4 regions of the Streptomyces sp. NPDC058650 genome follow, and region 3 is predicted to be linked to each of the others. Evidence: riboswitches for the same ligand, from Rfam matches in the RefSeq annotation. Region 3 holds a riboswitch; each other region holds the start of a gene.
What was found. A riboswitch is a leader RNA that binds a small molecule or an ion and turns the genes downstream of it on or off. The one in region 3 is predicted to bind cobalamin.
Positions count from the first base shown of each region.

Region 1: linked by a shared signal. The riboswitch ahead of ACFWWU_RS20595 (ABC transporter substrate-binding protein) and the one ahead of ACFWWU_RS12190 (ribonucleoside-diphosphate reductase subunit alpha) in region 3 are both predicted to bind cobalamin.
Region 2: linked by a shared signal. The riboswitch ahead of ACFWWU_RS33100 (energy-coupling factor ABC transporter permease) and the one ahead of ACFWWU_RS12190 (ribonucleoside-diphosphate reductase subunit alpha) in region 3 are both predicted to bind cobalamin.
Region 4: linked by a shared signal. The riboswitch ahead of cobN (cobaltochelatase subunit CobN) and the one ahead of ACFWWU_RS12190 (ribonucleoside-diphosphate reductase subunit alpha) in region 3 are both predicted to bind cobalamin.

Region 1 is NZ_JBHXRL010000011.1:4,203-8,476, reverse strand. It holds gene ACFWWU_RS20600 (FecCD family ABC transporter permease) at 1-1,046, opposite strand, end outside; gene ACFWWU_RS20595 (ABC transporter substrate-binding protein) at 1,043-2,104, opposite strand; cobalamin riboswitch at 2,191-2,316, opposite strand; gene ACFWWU_RS20590 (cold shock domain-containing protein) at 2,413-2,595, opposite strand; gene ACFWWU_RS20585 (TetR/AcrR family transcriptional regulator) at 2,929-3,522, opposite strand; gene ACFWWU_RS20580 (ScbR family autoregulator-binding transcription factor) at 4,037-4,274, shown strand, end outside.
Region 2 is NZ_JBHXRL010000026.1:113,413-117,686, forward strand. It holds gene ACFWWU_RS33085 (ATP-binding cassette domain-containing protein) at 1-145, opposite strand, end outside; gene cbiQ (cobalt ECF transporter T component CbiQ) at 151-900, opposite strand; gene ACFWWU_RS33095 (energy-coupling factor ABC transporter substrate-binding protein) at 907-1,317, opposite strand; gene ACFWWU_RS33100 (energy-coupling factor ABC transporter permease) at 1,314-2,012, opposite strand; cobalamin riboswitch at 2,041-2,276, opposite strand; partial or broken gene ACFWWU_RS33105 (Rid family hydrolase) at 2,384-2,683, shown strand; gene ACFWWU_RS33110 (VOC family protein) at 2,732-3,124, opposite strand; gene ACFWWU_RS33115 (ArsR/SmtB family transcription factor) at 3,121-3,423, opposite strand; gene ACFWWU_RS33120 (PTS-dependent dihydroxyacetone kinase phosphotransferase subunit DhaM) at 3,483-3,893, opposite strand; gene dhaL (dihydroxyacetone kinase subunit DhaL) at 3,890-4,274, opposite strand, start outside.
Region 3 is NZ_JBHXRL010000005.1:424,010-428,283, forward strand. It holds gene ACFWWU_RS12190 (ribonucleoside-diphosphate reductase subunit alpha) at 1-2,230, opposite strand, end outside; cobalamin riboswitch at 2,359-2,503, opposite strand; gene ACFWWU_RS12195 (GNAT family N-acetyltransferase) at 2,551-3,051, opposite strand; gene mctP (monocarboxylate uptake permease MctP) at 3,135-4,274, opposite strand, start outside.
Region 4 is NZ_JBHXRL010000001.1:339,250-343,523, reverse strand. It holds gene ACFWWU_RS01720 (precorrin-2 C(20)-methyltransferase) at 1-355, opposite strand, end outside; gene ACFWWU_RS01715 (precorrin-8X methylmutase) at 352-1,005, opposite strand; gene ACFWWU_RS01710 (cobalamin biosynthesis protein CobG) at 1,002-2,267, opposite strand; cobalamin riboswitch at 2,347-2,496, shown strand; gene cobN (cobaltochelatase subunit CobN) at 2,537-4,274, shown strand, end outside.

The sequences.
Region 1 (4,274 bases), on a different contig from region 3:
GGTACGCCGATCAGCGAGGTCACCACGCCCACCGGAACCTCCTGGGGATCGAGCACCGTACGGGCGAGGGTGTCCGCCCAGACGAGGAAGACCGCTCCCGCGAGCGCCGTGACCGGCAACAGCCGGGCGTGCCCGGGACCGACGAGCGCGCGGGCCGCGTGCGGCAGGACGAGACCGACGAAGCCGATCACGCCGGCCGCGGAGACCAGAGCGGCCGTCAGGAGGGCGGTGACGCACAGGAGGACCGTCCGGGCGCGGGTGACGGCGACGCCCAGTGACGCGGCGGCGTCCTCGCCGAAGGCGAAGGCGTCCAGCGTCCGCGCGTACCCGCCGCAGATCAGCAGGGCCGCCACGAGCACCGCGAAACACACCCGCACCTCGTCCCAGCCGACCCCGCCGAGCGAGCCGAGCAGCCAGAACAGCACGCCGCGGGTGGTCTCCGCGTCCGCGGCCGTCATGACGACGAAGGAGGTCAGCGCGGAGAAGAGCTGCATCGCCGCGACCCCGGCGAGGACCACGCGGTCCGGCGAACCGCCGAGGGTGTGGCTGAGCAGCAGCACGAGCGCGAAGGAGCAGACCGCCCCGAGGAACGCGCCGCCGGTGACGGAGAGCACTCCCCCGCCGACGCCGAGGACGACGACCAGGACGGCGCCGGTCGAGGCTCCCGAGGAGACGCCGAGGACGAAGGGATCGGCGAGCGGGTTACGCAGGAGCGACTGCATCACCGCCCCGCACACGGCGAGTCCGGCGCCGCACACGGCCGCGAGGAGGGTGCGGGGCAGGCGCAGGTTCCAGACGATCCCGTCCCGGATCGGGGACAGTTCCGAGGCGCCGCCGGCCAGGTGGGCGACGACGACGGACCGCACCTCGCCGACACGGATGTCCGCCGGCCCGATGGTGATCGCCACGGCGACCGACGCGCAGAGGAAGGCGAACCCTGCCAGGGCCCACGCCAGGGCCCGGCCGCCGCGCCGCGCTGTGGCCGACCGGGTGGGAGGACGGGGAGCGGCGGGCCTGACGGGGCGGGTGAGGCGCGCGAGGGTCACTTGGCGAGCCCGTACGAGCGGAGCGCGGCCGCCACCTTCTCCACGCCCTCGACCGTACGGATCGTGGGGTTCATCGCCTGGCCGCTGAGCAACACGTACCGCTTCTTCCTCACCGCCGTCATGTTCCTGGTGACCGGGTCGGACTCCAGGAAAGCGATCTTCTTCGCGGCGCTCTCGGCCGACTGGGAACGGCGGGTCAGATCGCCGATCACGAGCACGTCCGGGTCGCGGTCCGCGACGGTCTCCCAGTTGATCTGGGGCCACTCCTCGCGCGTGTCGTCGAAGACGTTCTTCGCGCCGAGCGCACGGGTCACGATGCCCGGGGCGCCGCAACAGCCCGCCATGTAGGGGGACTCGGCGTTGGCGAACCAGTAGAGGACCGTGACGTCCTCGAAGTCGCCGGACGAAGTCGCCTTCGCCACCCGGCCCTTGAGTTCGGCGACGAGCTTCTCGCCTCGCTCTGGCACCCCGAACACCCGGGCCAGGTCACGGATCTCGCCGTGGACGGTCTCCATCGTGAGCGGCCGGGTGCGGACACCGTCGCCGTCACCGCTGTTGTCCTTGTCGGCGCAGTCGGTCGGCGAGAGGTAGGTGGGGACGCCCAGCTTCGCGAACTGTTCGCGGGGCGCGACGCCGCCCTTGCCGAGCGTGTACGCGAACGAGGCGGCGGCGAAGTCGGGTTCGGTGTCGAGCACCTTCTCGAAGGAGGGGTAGCGGTCGGCGAGGCGCGGCACCTTCGCGTTCTGCGCCTCAAGTCCCTTGAGGACGGGGTCGGTCCAGGTCCCGGTGCCGACCATCCGGTCGGCCAGGACGAGGGAGAGCATGATCTCGGCGGCCCCCTGGTCGAGGGCGACGGCCCGCCGGGGCGGGCGGTCGATCCGTACGCGCTCTCCGCAGTTGTCGAGGGTCACGGGGTAGTCGGAGCCCGCACCGTCGGCGGGGCTCTTCGCCGAGGGCGTCGTGGCGGGTCCGCCGCCACAGCCCGTCGCGGTCACGAGCAGGGTCAGGGTGCCGGCGAGAAACAGCGCGGCGGAACGGACGGGGTGTGCGAGCGGCACGGAGCATTCCTCTGCGTCCACGGCTCATACGCGGAGCCTGTCGTACGGTGCTCCCCGGTCGACGGCGTGACGCCGGGGCCGCCAGCAGGTCTTCGGACTCGGGGTCATCCGGACGGGGCGCCTTCCCGGGCCTGTCCCGCCGCCCAGTGGCCGATGCTCCGCCCGTCGCCCTCACCGCTGCGCGTCAGCTCCGGATTCCCACCGGATTCCCTGACCCGTACGCTCGCCCGTTCGGGTGAGCGCATAGGTGCGACTGGCCTCGGCACAGTACCACCGGGGACCCGTCGCACCTCCGGCCGTGGGCCGGGTCAGAGACGCAGCTCCTTCGCCTCGAAGCGGCCGTCACCGAGAACGAGGGCGAAAGTGACCTGCTGGCCCTCGGAGACCGCCTGCACCTCTCCCTCGATGTCCGCCGCGCTGAAGTACACCTGCTCATCGGAGCCCACCGGGACGACGAAGCCGTACCCGCCGAGACGATTGAAGGACTGCACGAACCCTTTGCTTCTGCCTTCCACGGCGGCCTCCCTGTCGTCACCGGCGAAGTGCCTCTCAGGGGAGATCTACCCCGTCGGCCCGCACTTCGCCCGTCAGGGGGACACCCGCGGGTGTTCCCTGCGGTCAGCTCGCCGGCCCCGATGTGCGGGCCACCTCCACAGTCTCGTACAATCTTCAACAGAGGTCCGGTGCCGGAGATCCCCCGTGTCCGTCACCGGGCCTCGCCGACTTCCCGGCGCCTCCCCCGCCCCTGCGGTCCCGGGTCCTCCCGCTCGGTCCCGCGTCCACACGGTGCCGCGGGCCCGTGACCCGCCCGGACGGGCGGCGCCTCAGCGGGCGCCGGGGTACGCGGTCCGTGCCGTGATCCGGGCGATGCGCCGCGCCGACTCCTCCGGCGAGGCCACGGGCCGGACGATGTGGCTGACCGTGAGCCGCACGATCGTCTCGACCGCGAGACGTCGCGACTCCTCGTCCACCTCGGGCCAGGTCTCGATCGCGTACGCGTCGAGCATCGCCGTCGCCGTCCCGAAGGCCGGCTCCGGGCGGGTGGCCGGACAGGCGAGGAGCTCGTCCTCGCCACCCCGCTCGGCCACCAGGACCCCCTTGATCAGAGGGTTGTCCGCGGCCCGCTGGAGGGTGTAGCCGACCCCGGCCGCGGCCGTGGCCTCCAGTTCGCCCCGGTGGGCGTCGAGTTCGCGCTGGATGCCGCGCAGGAAGCCTTCCACCTCGCGCTGGACCAGGGCTTTGCCGATGGCGTCCTTCGAGCCGAACTCGTTGTAGAGCGTCTGGCGGCTGATCCCGGCGGCCCGCGCGATGGCGGTCATCCGCAGCCCGCCCCGGCCCTCGGCGGCGACGAGGAGGTAGGTGGCGTCGAGTACTCGCTCGCGCAGCAGGGACCGGACGCTCTCGCGTAAACGTGTCATCGTGGCCACACTTTATCCACGGGGGACGGGCCCGCCCGTCCCCGTACGGCAGGCGCCCGGCCCTGTACGGGACGGCCCCCGCCCTCTCCCGTCACCGGCTCCGGCTCCGGCTCCGGCTCCGGGTGAGCCGCCCGCCCAGGTACGTCGCGGTGACCGCGGCCTCCTCCGGGACGCGTTCCGGCGGGACGGTGTACGGGTCCCGGGTCCCGGGTCCCGGGTCCCGCTGGGTCTGCCCGAGCGCTGCGGCGGCGTCCTCCGCCGTCGGTATCCACCGACAAACCTTCCACTCGGTTTGTTCATGCCCACACCCTCGGCCCGGAACGCACCGTGGACCCTTGCGGGGGCGCATGCCGACGCCCTCCATGGGTAGGTAAATCCGACAACACCGAAGCGCCCCTGCATCCCAACGAAAGCTCGTAGAATACCAATCAGTCGGTTTGAGGTCGTCGAGTGGTACGGCGCGACGGGGCGCAATTCCGTACCGCTGCGACGCATGGTGCTACTGGAGCCGTTGGTGACCAAACAAGAGCGGGGCACACGGACCCGCGACGCGCTGATCAGGTCGGCGGCAGGAGAGTTCGACCTGCACGGCTACGCCCTGGCCACACTGTCCGCGATCAGCATGGGAGCCGGCGTCAGCCCCGGGGCGCTCCACTTCCACTTCGAGAACAAGGCGGCGATCGCCGAGGCCGTCGAGGACGCGGCCTGCACGACCCTGCGGCGGACCGCCCGGATCGCGTACGGCCACCGGT
Region 2 (4,274 bases), on a different contig from region 3:
GCCCGAGCAGCGCGATGGCCCGCCCCTCCGGCACCGCGAAGTCCACGTCCGACAGGACCGCCGGCCCGTCCTCGTAGGCGAAACCCGCCTTCACCAGCTCCACGACGGGCGTCGCGGAGGTCGTCGGAGACGTCACGGCGGTCACGGCGGTCACGGCAGGAACCTTTCGAGTACGAGGGTGAGGGCGACGAGCCCGCCGAGGAGCCCGACGGCCGCCGCCAGGAACCGGCGGGAGACCGCGGCGGCGGGGACCAGGACCCGAAGGGTCCCGTCGTAGCCGCGCCCGGCGAGCCCCGACTGCAGGCGCTGCGCCCGGTCGAAGGCGCGGACGAACGACGTGGCGCCGAGCCCGGCGAGCGACCGCCAGGTCGCCGCCCGGGTGGTGTGCCCGAGCCGGGCGGCCTGCGCCTGGCGGATCTTGGACAGGGAGTCGAGGAGCAGGAAGATGATCCGGTACATCACGAGCGCCACGTCCACCACGGGCGCGGGCACCCCCGCGCGGACGAGCCGGGGGAGCACGTCGGAGACGGGCGTCGTGAACGCGAAGAGCAGCACCCCCAGCGAGGCGGCGGCGGTCCGCAGCAGCAGCTCGCCCGCGTGGACGGGCCCGCCGGGCGCGAGGGCCACGAACCCCCGTGCCCCGCCCACCTCGAAGAGCAGCGGCACCGCGCCCGTGACGCAGAACCCGAGCGGCACGCGGAACGCCCGCCACAGCTGACGGCCCGCCACTCCGGCCGGGCCGAGCAGGACCGCGAGCGTGGCCGCCGCGACGAGCACCGCACCCGGCCACGGCGGCAGACACACCGCGCACAGCGTGAGACCGAAGCCGAGCAGGGCCTTCTCGACGGGATGGCGGCGGCGCCAGCGACTGCTGTGCGCCGCCGCGTCGATAGGCAGCATGGGCGGTTACGCGTCCCTGTCCCCGGCTTCGACGCGCGAGTCCGCGATCGCGGCACCCTCCGCGCGCTTCGCGCTCTCCGCACCCTCGCCGGCCTGCGCCAGCGCGCGGGCCTCGCCCTGCCGACGTCCGCGCCGCACCCCGAAGTAGTAGGCGAGGACACCAGCGCCCAGCGCCGCCTGGAGGGCGAACAGCGCCGATTCGATCTCCCCGGACGGCGGCTCGTACAGAGGGCTGAACCACGGTTCGTAATCGGGCTGGAGCTCCGTGATCGCGGTCTCCGCCTCCGCGTCCGCCCCGGCGAACGGCTCTTCCTTGTGGTCGCCGAGCCCCAGTGCCAGCGGCAGCACCGCGAGCGCGGCGACGACGAGCAGCAGCAGGGCGTTGATCTTCGTGTTCCGGCTGACGGTGAAGCTCATCGCGCGGCCGCCTCCTCGTGTCGCTTCGTGGCGGACCGGGTCAGAACGCCCAGCCGGGTCAGCTCGCCCTTGCTGGACTGCATGAGCAGCCGCATCACGAGCACGGTGAGCAGGCCCTCGCTCACCGCCAGCGGGATCTGTGTCACGGCGAAGATGGAACCGAACTTGGCCAGGGAGCCCATGATGCCGCTGCCCTGGTCCGGGAAGGCCAGCGCGAGCTGCACGCTCGTGACGCAGTACGTGGACAGATCGGCGACGAACGCGCCGAAGAAGACGGCGACCATCAGCGGCGCACCGAACCGGCGCACCAGCAGATAGGTCCCGTACCCCGCCCAGGGTCCGACGATCGCCATCGAGAAGGCGTTCGCGCCGAGCGTGGTGAGTCCGCCGTGGGCGAGCAGCAGGGCCTGGAAGAGCAGGGTGATCGTCCCGAGGACCGCCATGATCGGCGGCCGGAAGAGGATCGCGCCCAGACCCGTACCCGTCGGATGCGAGCAACTGCCCGTCACGGAGGGAAGTTTGAGTGCGGACAGGACGAACGTGAAGGCGCCGGCGGCGCCGAGCAGCAGGGTGGACTCGGGGTTGGAGCGCACCTCGCGGGTGAGCGCGCGAACCCCGTGGACGACAAACGGAGCGGCGGCAACGCCCCAGGCGGCGGCGTGTACGGGGGGCAGATACCCCTCGGCTATATGCATGGTTGGGAGACCCTCTCCAGCACCTCGTGGATGGACAACGCACCCTGGCCGGTCTCCTGGCTGACGGTCATACGTCCCGACTCCGCCTTCCCACACCGCGGTGGTCTCCCACAACGGTCCAGTGGCTTGCCCGCGGGGGTCTCCCACGGGTGTGGAGCCGGAACTCCCGATCACAGTGGCGAGGGCCGCACCGGTACTGCACCGGTTTCCCGAACACCAAGGCCCTGCGACACTAGTCCGTTGACCAGGTGCATTACAACGCGGAGGAGTACGGAGCGATGAGGGATGTTCCACAGAGGGTCAGTTCCGGGTCGCCACTCGAACCGGAGATCGGCTTTTCCCGCGCCGTTTGAAAGGGTGCGCACGTAGCGGTCGCCGGGACCGCTCCCATCGGCGACGACGGGGCGGCCGTCGCGCCGGGTGACGTGTACGCCCAGACCGTCAGGTGTCTCGACATCGCCGAGGAGGCGCTGAAGGCGGCGGGTGCGTCGCTGGAGGACGTCGTGCGCACCCGCGTCATGCTGACCGACGTGACCTCGTGGAAGGAGGCCGCGCGCGCCCACGGGGAGCGGTTCGCGGAGGTCCGGCCGGTGACGACCTTCGTCGAGGTCACGCGGTTCATCGATCCCGCATGGCTCGTCGAGGTGGAGCTCGACGCCGTCGTCGGCTGACGCCGGGGAGAGCGGGCCGACCGGCGGTAGGCCCGCCTCCCGCCGGGCCTACTGGGGCTCCGTCGCGAGCTGGATCAGGTTGCCGCAGGTGTCGTCGAAGACGGCGGTGGTGACGGGGCCCATCTCCAGGGGTTCCTGGGTGAAGCGGACGCCGAGGCCGCTCAGGCGCTCGTACTCGGCCCGCACGTCGTCGACGGCGAACTGGGCCAGCGGGATGCCGTCCTGGACCAGCGCGTCGCGGTAGGGCTTGACCGCCGGGTGACCGGCGGGCTCCAGGAGGAGTTCGGTACCGGCGGGCTCGTGGGGCGAGACGACGGTCAGCCAGCGGTCCGTCTCGCCCAGCGGGACGTCGTGCTTCTTCACGAAGCCGAGGATCTCGGTGTAGAAACGCTCGGCCTTGGCCTGGTCGTCGACGAAGACGCTGGTCAGATGGATCTTCATGAGGTGCTCTTCTCCGGTCCGGGGGTGTCGGGCACGGGCCACCGCTCGGTGATGTGCCGCAGGGGAGCGGTGTTCAGGTCGTGGAACTTGTAGCGGCCCTCCCGCCTGGTCTCGACGAGCCCGGCGGCCTCCAGCACGGCGAGGTGCTGGGAGACCCCCTGGCGCGAGATGCCGAGCGCGTGCTTCATGCTCAGTCGCGAACAGATCTCGAACAGTGTCTGTCCGGACTTCTCCGTGAGCTCGTCGAGGATCGTGCGGCGGGTGGGGTCGGCCAGGGCTTTGAAGAGGTCGTCGGCCACCACCCCAGAATAGGCAACTCTCCACTTGCCTATCAAGTCGACACCCTCACCCCACTCCTTCACTCCTTGCGATAGGCGTACGCCTCCGAGGCCGCTGCGGCCACCGCGTCGAGATCCCCGCCCGCGCTCGCCGTCACCAACGCCGCGACCGCGCCCTCGACGAACGGCGCGTCGACCAGCCGGGCGCCCTCCGGGAGCTCGTCGCCCTCGGCGAGCAGCGCCTTCACCGTCAGGACGGCACTGCCCAGGTCGACCAGGAGCGCCACCCCGGCGCCGCCGTCGACGGCCTCTGCCGCCGCACGGATCAGCTCGGCGCTCGTCCCGAGACCGCCGTCGGGGAGGCCGCCCGCCGGCAGGATCGGCGCCGTACCGCCACCGCCCGAGAGTCCCTGGGCCAGTGCCGCCACCGAGGCCGCGACATCCGCGCTGTGCGAGACCAGCACGATGCCGACCGGCGCCGCCGCGCTCACGCGGCACCGTCCGCGCGGGCCGTCCCCGCGAGCTCCGCGAACAGCAGCGCCGACGACGTCGCCCCCGGGTCCTGGTGCCCGATCGACCGCTCGCCGAGGTAGCTGGCCCTGCCCTTGCGCGCCTGGAGCGGTACGGTCGCGAGGGCGCCCTCCTCGGCCGCGGCGCGCGCCGCGCCGAAGGAACTCCGCAGCCCCTCCACGGCCGGGACGAGCGCGTCCAGCATCGTCTTGTCGCCCACCTGGGCGCCGCCCAGCTGGGCCACCGCGGCCACCCCGGCGCCGAACGCCTCCGCCAGCCGCTCCCGGCCGACCCGCTCGTCCTCGCCCAGTGCCTTGCCCGCACGGCGCAGCAGCGTCCCGTACAGCGGTCCCGAAGCCCCG
Region 3 (4,274 bases):
AGCGCAGGTAGTACGTCGTCTTCAGCCCCTGCTTCCAGGCGTACGCGTACATCGACGACAGCTTGCCGATCGTCGGCGTCTCCAGGAACAGGTTCAGGGACTGCGACTGGTCGAGGAACGGGGTGCGGGCGGCGGCCATGTCGATCAGGCCGCGCTGCGGGATCTCCCAGGCCGTGCGGTACAGCTCGCGCACCTCGGCCGGGATCCAGGTGAAGCCCGCGACCGAGCCGCTGGCGTCGCGCAGCGCGTCCCGGGTCTGCGCGTCCCACACGCCGAGCCGCTTGAGCTCGGCGACGAGGTACGAGTTGACCTGGAGGAACTCGCCCGACAGCGTCTCGCGCTTGAAGAGGTTGGAGACCTGCGGCTCGATGCACTCGTACACGCCCGCGATCGAGGCGATGGTCGCCGTCGGCGCGATCGCCAGGAGCAGGCTGTTGCGCATGCCGACCGTGGCGATCCGCTCGCGCAGGGCAGCCCAGCGCTCGGGCCAGTTGAGCTCCACGTCGTAGTGGTCCGGGTGCAGGACACCGCGGGCGGTGCGGGTCTTGTCCCAGGCGGGGACCGGCCCGCTGCGCTCGGCGAGGTCGGCGGAGGCCTCGTACGCGGCGAGCATGATCCGCTCGGCGATCCGGGTGGACAGCGCGCGCGCCTCGGGGGAGTCGAACGGCAGCTTCAGCTGGAAGAAGACGTCCTGGAGGCCCATCGCGCCCAGGCCCACCGGCCGCCAGCGGGCGTTGGAACGCCCGGCCTGCTCGGTCGGGTAGAAGTTGATGTCGACGACCCGGTCGAGGAAGGTGACGGCCGTGCGGACGGTCGCGTCGAGCCGCTCCCAGTCGATGTCCTGGGTCGAGGCGTCCACGAAGGCGCCGAGGTTGACCGAGCCCAGGTTGCAGACCGCGGTCTCGCCGTCGTTGGTGACCTCCAGGATCTCCGTGCAGAGGTTGGAGGAGTGGACGGTGTGGCCGGGCTCGGCGGTCTGGTTGGCCGTCCGGTTCGAGGCGTCCTTGAAGGTCATCCAGCCGTTGCCGGTCTGGGCCAGGGTCCGCATCATCCGGCCGTACAGGTCACGGGCCGGCATGCTCTTGCGGGCCAGGCCCTTCGCCTCGGCGGCGCGGTAGGCGGCGTCGAACTCCTCGCCCCACAGGTCGACGAGCTCGGGCACGTCCGCCGGCGAGAAGAGCGACCACTCGGCGTCCGCGTTGACCCGGCGCATGAACTCGTCCGGGATCCAGTGCGCCAGGTTGAGGTTGTGCGTACGACGCTGGTCCTCGCCCGTGTTGTCGCGGAGCTCCAGGAACTCCTCGATGTCCGCGTGCCAGGTCTCCAGGTAGACGGCGGCGGCGCCCTTGCGGCGGCCGCCCTGGTTCACGGCGGCGACGGACGCGTCGAGGGTCTTGAGGAACGGCACGATGCCGTTGGAGTGCCCGTTCGTGCCGCGGATGAGGGAACCGCGGGCGCGGATGCGGGAGTAGGAGAGGCCGATGCCGCCCGCGTGCTTCGAGAGGCGCGCGACCTGGTGGTAGCGGTCGTAGATGGAGTCCAGCTCGTCCTGCGGGGAGTCGAGGAGGTAGCAGGAGGACATCTGCGGGTGGCGGGTGCCGGAGTTGAAGAGCGTGGGCGAGGACGGGAGGTAGTCCAGGCGGCTCATCAGGCCGTACAGGGCGGCCACTTCGTCGAGTGCGTGGGCGCTGTCGTCCTCGGCGAGGCCGCAGGCGACGCGGAGCATGAAGTGCTGCGGGGTCTCGATCACCTTGCGGGTGATCGGGTGGCGCAGCAGGTAGCGCGAGAAGAGGGTGCGCAGACCGAAGTAGCCGAAGCGGTCGTCGGCGGCCTGGTCGACGGTCGCGTCGAGCCGGTCCGCGTGCAGCGCGACGAAGTCGGCGGTGCGGTCGGCGATCAGGCCCTCGCGGTGACCGACGGCCACGGAGGCGGAGAAGCACACCGCGCCCTGGCTCGCGGCCTCGTCGGCGATGGTGATCGTCAGGAGCCGGGCGGCGAGCCGGGAGTAGGCCGGGTCCTCGGAGATCAGGCCGGCGGCCGCCTCGGTGGCCAGCTCGCGCAGTTCCGCCTCGTCCGACGTGGCGCTGCGGCCGCGGAGCGCGGCGGCGGCGACCTTGCCGGGGTCGGTGTCGGGCAGGTCGGCGGTGAGATCGGTCAGGGTCCGCAGCAGCATGGTGCCGGGTCCGTCGCTCTCGATCGCCGTGGCCGGATCGGCGGGCGCGATGGTCACGTGGGGCTCTCCCTCGCTCGGCTCGGGGCCGCGGCGGGGGAAGGCGGGCAGGCGGGCACCCGTACCGGATGCGCCGCGTCCACCGGCCCACTCCGCGAGGCCCGGACGTCAGTGACACCCGGAACGGAAGGACCGGGTGTGCTGTCGGCAGGTCCTCGGACTCACCTCGTACGCGCGTATGGGTACGAAGCACACCGTTGCGGGACAGTTCCGGATTCGCGCCGGATTTCCCTGCGTCGACAACGAGGACGAGCATACATGTGGTGGGCGCCGCTCGCGGAACCCACCACATGTTGTGTCGCCCTGCTGTCCTCGGGGTGTCAGAACTCCAGGGCGTAGGTCCTCAGCCGGTGGCCGGGAACCGGATCCCAGTCCCGCTCAGGGGTGCGAACGAAGCCCATCCGCTCGTAGATCCGGTGCGCCGAGACCATCTTCGCGTCCGTGGAGAGCACGAGCCGCGCGCACTCCGGCGCGGCGCCCGCGCGGTCGGCGCAGGCGCGTACGAGCGCCTCTCCGACGCCCCTGCCGCGGGCCTCGGGCGCGACCACGAGCATCCGGAACTCGGCCTCGCCGGTGACGGCTATGTCCGCCCAGGTGGTGTCGCCCCGGGCGAAGGTCACCCCGCCGATGATCCGGTCGTCCGCGTCGACGGCGACGAGCACCTCGGCCTCGCGGGCCCGGCGGGCCGTGTCGCGCAGCATGGCCAGATAGAAGTCGTCCTCGCCGTGGAGCAGCAGCCCGTCGTTCAGATAGGTCAGCCCGGTGAGTTCCCCGAGCTCCTCGTACTCCTCGGGCCGTACCGCCCTGATCGTGAAGTCCATGGAGCCAGTCTGCCTCGAAGGGCACGCGCAGGGGCCCGGGGTCTCCTGGCGGAGATCCCGGGCCCCTGCGTCGTACCGCGAGGTCAGTGCACTCCGGCGCCGACCTTCGGGTCCGCCGTGGGGTCCGTCTTCGGCTTCGCCGTGCGGGACGGCGCGTCGGCCGTGTAGTCCGACGGGGAGGTCTCGTCGATGCCCTCGGGGGCCTTCACGGCCTTGAGGACGAAGGTCAGGACGACCGTGACGACGAGGTTGAGGACGAAGGCGGTGAGACCGATGTAACCGATCTCGCCGATGCCCGGGATCTCGGCGGAGGAACCGCCGAAGTGCTTCTGTGTCGGGCTCGCGACGCCGTACGCGGCGACCGTGCCGTAGAGCATGCCGACGGCCCAGCCGGCGAGCAGCGCCCAGCGGTGGAACCAGCGGGTGAAGAGACCGCCGACCAGCGCCGGGAAGGTCTGGAGGATCCAGATTCCGCCGAGCAGCTGGAAGTTGATCGCGACCGTCTTGTCCATGGTGAGGACGAAGGCGAGCGCGCCGACCTTCACCAGGAGCGAGACGAGCTTGGAGACCTTGGTCTCCTGGGCCGGGGTCGCGTTCGGTTTGATGAAGTCCTTGTAGATGTTGCGGGTGAAGAGGTTGGCCGCGGCGATCGACATGATCGCGGCCGGGACGAGCGCGCCGATGCCGATCGCGGCGAAGGCGACGCCCGCGAACCAGTCCGGGAACATGGTCTCGAAGAGCTGCGGGATGGCGAGCTGGCCGTTCTTGACCTGGATCCCGGCGGCGATCGCCATGAAGCCGAGCAGCGCGAGCAGGCCCAGCATCAGCGAGTACAGCGGCAGGATCGTGGTGTTGCGGCGGATCACCTCACGGCTCCGCGAGGACAGCGTCGCCGTGATGGAGTGCGGGTACATGAAGAGCGCGAGCGCCGAGCCGAGCGCCAGCGTCGCGTACGTCCACTGGCCGGCCTCGCCGGGGACGAGCGAGCCGCGCGGCTTGCCGGTCGCCTCGTTGGTCTGCGCGTACGCCTCGCCGGCCCTGGCGAAGATCTCGTCGAAGCCGCCGAGCTTGATCGGGATGTAGATGATCGCCACGGCGATGACGATGTAGATCAGGGTGTCCTTGACGAAGGCGATGAGCGCCGGGGCGCGCAGGCCCGAGGAGTACGTGTACGCCGCGAGGACACCGAAGGCGATGAGCAGCGGCAGGTCCTTGATGAACCA
Region 4 (4,274 bases), on a different contig from region 3:
AGCCGTAGAAGAGCGGGTCGCCCTCGGCGAGGACGGCGACCGTGCGGCCGGCGTCGAGGTGGGCGGCGAGGCGGGCCGCGGCCTCCTCGTAGAAGTCGTTCAGGGCGCCCCGGTAGCCGCCGGGGTGGTCCGTGGTCTCCACGGTGAGCGGGTACATGAGCCGCTCCTCGACGTGGTCCTCGCGGATGTGCTCGGCGGCGATGGAGCGGGCTATCGAGCGGCCGTGGCGGGCCGAGTGGTACGCGACGACGTCGGCGGCGGCGATGGCCTTCACCGCGGCGACGGTCATCAGGTTCGGGTCGCCGGGGCCGAGCCCGACCCCGTACAGCTTCCCGGTGTTCGTAGCCGTGCTCATGCCTGGATCTCCGCTTCGTGGGCGAGGGCGTTGATCGCGGCGGCGGTCATCGCGCTGCCGCCGCGCCGGCCCCGTACGACGAGGTAGTCGAGGTCCAGGGCGTTGGCGGCGAGCGCGTCCTTGGACTCGGCGGCGCCGATGAAGCCGACCGGTATGCCGAGGACGGCGGCGGGCCTTCCGGCGCCCTTCGCGATCATCTCCAGGAGGTGGAAGAGGGCGGTGGGGGCGTTGCCGATGGCGACGACGGAGCCTTCGAGGCGGTCCCGCCACAGTTCGAGCGCGGCGGCGGAGCGGGTGGTGCCGAGGTCGGCGGCGAGGCCCGGCACGGCCGGGTCGGAGAGCGTGCAGACCACCTCGTTGTCGGCGGGCAGCCGTTTGCGGGTGACGCCGCTGGCGACCATCTGCGCGTCGCAGAGGATCGGGGCGCCGGCGCGCAGGGCCTCGCGGGCGGTCGCGACGACCTGGGGGGAGTACGCGATGTCCTGGACGAGGTCGGTCATGCCGCAGGCGTGGATCATCCGGACCGCCACCTGGGCGACGTCGGCGGGCAGGCCCGCGAGCTCCGCCTCGGCGCGGATCGTGGCAAAGGACCGGCGGTAGATCTCCGCCCCGTCCTTCTCGTAGTCGAACATCCTGGTGCTCTCGCTCATCTCGTCGTCGTGCCGGTGGTGGTCCGGGCCGTGGTCACTGCTTCGGGCAGGGCGGTACGGGGGGTGGGGGCGCCGTCCACCAGGTAGGCGCCGTCGGCGGTGGCGACGACGTCGACCCAGGTGCCGTGCGGATGCCCGCAGCGGCGCTCGCACCCGGAGAAGTGGACGGGGAGGCCGAGGGCGGACCCCGGGGCCGCGTCCTCGCGGACGTCCGCGAGGGACTTGGCGCACCCGGGCCGCCCGGTGCAGGCGCTGACGCCCGCCCAGGGGGAGTCGGGCCGGGTGATCAGCCCGGAGGCGGCGAGGGCGGCGAGCCGGTCGGTCCCGGGTCCCGTCGACCCGGGTTCCGCCGCCCCGACGACGACCGCGCCGCGCCACGGCGTCAGCCGTACCTCCTCGGCGGGCAGCAGCGCGCGCAGTTGGGCGGCGGTGAGGCGGCCGAGGGGCGCCAGGACGTACAGGGCGGTGGCGCCGAGGCGCCCGGGCGCGAGGGGCGCGCCCTCAAGGAGGTGGGGCGTGGGTACGGGCTCCGCCGCGATCCCCGCGCGGTCGAGCGCGCCCGCCACGTCAGGGGCGCACCCCTCGGGCAGCTCCCGCACCCGCCAGGCCCCGTTCCCGGCCGCGCGGGCGGCGTCCAGGAAGGCTCGGGCGGCGGCGAGCGCGGCCCGGGGAGCGTCGGCTCCGGCGACCCGGAAGGCCCGCCCGCCGACGCACAGCCGCACCGCGTCCGGCTCCACTGCGACCAAGGTCACATCGCCGCCGAGTCCCGCCACGTCACCGCGCCCGTCGTCGAGGACGAACAGGAAACGGCCGGAAAGCGCCGCCGCCCAGGGCTCGGCGCACAGCAGGGTGTCCAGCTCACGGGCCCACAACTGGACCTCGGGGCCGCCGAGTCCGTCGAGGCCGGCGGCCGGCGAGGCCACGATGTTGCGGACGCGTTCGTGGGTGGGGGAGGGCAGCAGGCCCGCTTCCGCGAGCAGCGCGGCGAGTTCCGCCCCGCAGTCGTCCGCGAGGCGGCGCAGCTCCGCGTTCCCCCGGGAGGTGACGCTGATCCGCCCGTCGCCGAGGGACTCCGCCGCAGCGGCGAGCGCCTCGACCTGACGTGCCGTCAAGCGTCCTGCGGGCAGCCGCAGTCGGGCCAGCCGGCCGTCGTCGGCGGCGTGCAGGCGCAGCGCCCCGGGGCAGGCGTCGCCACGGTCCCGTATGCGAGCTTCGTCCCGTTCGGGCGTCGGGGGTGGGGTGGGCGGCATGGCGGCGAGCATACCCACGGGGAACCGGGCCACCACCGAGTGTGATCCGGCCGACTCCACGGCCCGCCCCGCCGCGCCGACGTCACGATCTAGGATGCAGATCGGCATGGGGTCCCTGGACCCCGGGGAGGAAGCCCGGTGAGAATCCGGCGCGGTCCCGCCACTGTGAGCCTGCCCGGGCTGTGCGTCAGCACGATCCAGGGGCCGGTGAGTCAGGAACTCCCGCCGTCCACACGACCACCCGGGGCGCGGACAACCCCGAGGAAGGGCCTGCGCACGCCATGCTTCTGCTGCTGTCGCACTCCGACACCGACCTGCTCAGTGCCCGCGCGGCGAACGCCGCCTCGGCCGAGGGAGCCGGCGGCCCGGTGGAGTACCGCTTCGCCAACCCCTCCCGGCTGCCCCTCGCCGAACTCCCCGGCCTCCTCGACGGCGTCGAGCTCGTCGTCGTCCGCCTCCTGGGCGGCATCCGCTCCTGGGAGGAGGGGATCGACGCGATCCGCGCCACCGGAAAGCCGGTCGTCGTGCTCAGCGGCGAACAGGCCCCCGACGCCCAGCTGATGGAGACCTCGACCGTCCCCGTCGGCGTCGCCACCGAGGCGCACGCCTACCTCGCGCACGGCGGCCCCGGGAACCTGGAACAGCTGGCCCGCTTCCTCTCCGACACCGTCCTCCTCACCGGCCACGGCTTCGAGGCCCCGGCGGCGGCCCCCACCTGGGGCCCGCTGGAGCGCGAAGCCCGTCACACGGACGGCCCGACGATCGCGGTGCTCTACTACCGCGCCCACCACATGAGCGGGAACACCGCCTTCGTGGACACCCTCTGCGCGGCGATCGAGGACACCGGCGCGCAGGCGCTCCCGCTGTACGTGGCGTCCCTGCGCGCCCCCGAGGCGGAGCTGCTCGACCGGCTCCGCACGGCCGACGCGATCGTCACCACCGTCCTCGCGGCGGGCGGCACCAAGCCGGCCGAGGCGCAGGCCGGCGGCGACGAGGAGGCCTGGGACGCGGGCGCGCTCGCCGCGCTCGACGTACCGATCCTCCAGGCGCTGTGCCTGACCGGTTCGCGCGAGAACTGGGAGGAGAACGACGAGGGCCTGTCGCCGCTGGACGCGGCCAGCCAGGTCGCCGTGCCCGAGTTCGACGGCCGCCTCATCACCGTCCCGTTCTCCTTCAAGGAGATCGACGCGGACGGCCTGCCCGCGTACGTCGCGGACGCCGAGCGCGCCGCCCGGGTCGCCGGGATCGCGGTCCGCCACGCCCGGCTCCGCCACATCCCGAACGCCGAGAAGAAGCTGGCGCTCGTCCTCTCCGCGTACCCGACGAAGCACTCCCGCATCGGCAACGCGGTCGGTCTGGACACCCCGGCCTCCGCCGTCTCCCTCCTGCGGCGGCTGATCGCGGAGGGATACGACTTCGGCCCCGCCGAGGAGCTCCCCGGCCTGGTCTCCGGCGACGGCGACGAGCTGATCTACGCGCTCATCGACGCCGGCGGCCACGACCAGGACTGGCTGACGGAGGAGCAGCTCGCGCGCAACCCCGTCCGCATCCCGGCGGCCGACTACAAGCGCTGGTACGCGACTTTGCCCGAGGAGCTCCGCACGCACGTCGAGGAGCACTGGGGCCCGGCGCCCGGCGAGATGTTCCTCGACCGTTCCCGCAACCCGGAGGGCGACATCGTGCTCGCCGCCCTGCGCCGCGGGAACCTGCTGATCCTCATCCAGCCGCCGCGCGGCTTCGGCGAGAACCCGATCGCGATCTACCACGACCCCGATCTCCCGCCGTCCCACCACTACCTGGCCGCCTACCGCTGGATCGCCGCCCGCGCCGAGGACGGCGGCTTCGGCGCCGACGCCATGGTCCACCTGGGCAAGCACGGCAATCTGGAGTGGCTGCCCGGCAAGAACGCCGGCCTGTCCGCCGCCTGCGGCCCCGACGCGGCACTCGGCGACATCCCCCTGATCTACCCCTTCCTCGTCAACGACCCGGGCGAGGGCACGCAGGCCAAGCGGCGCGTGC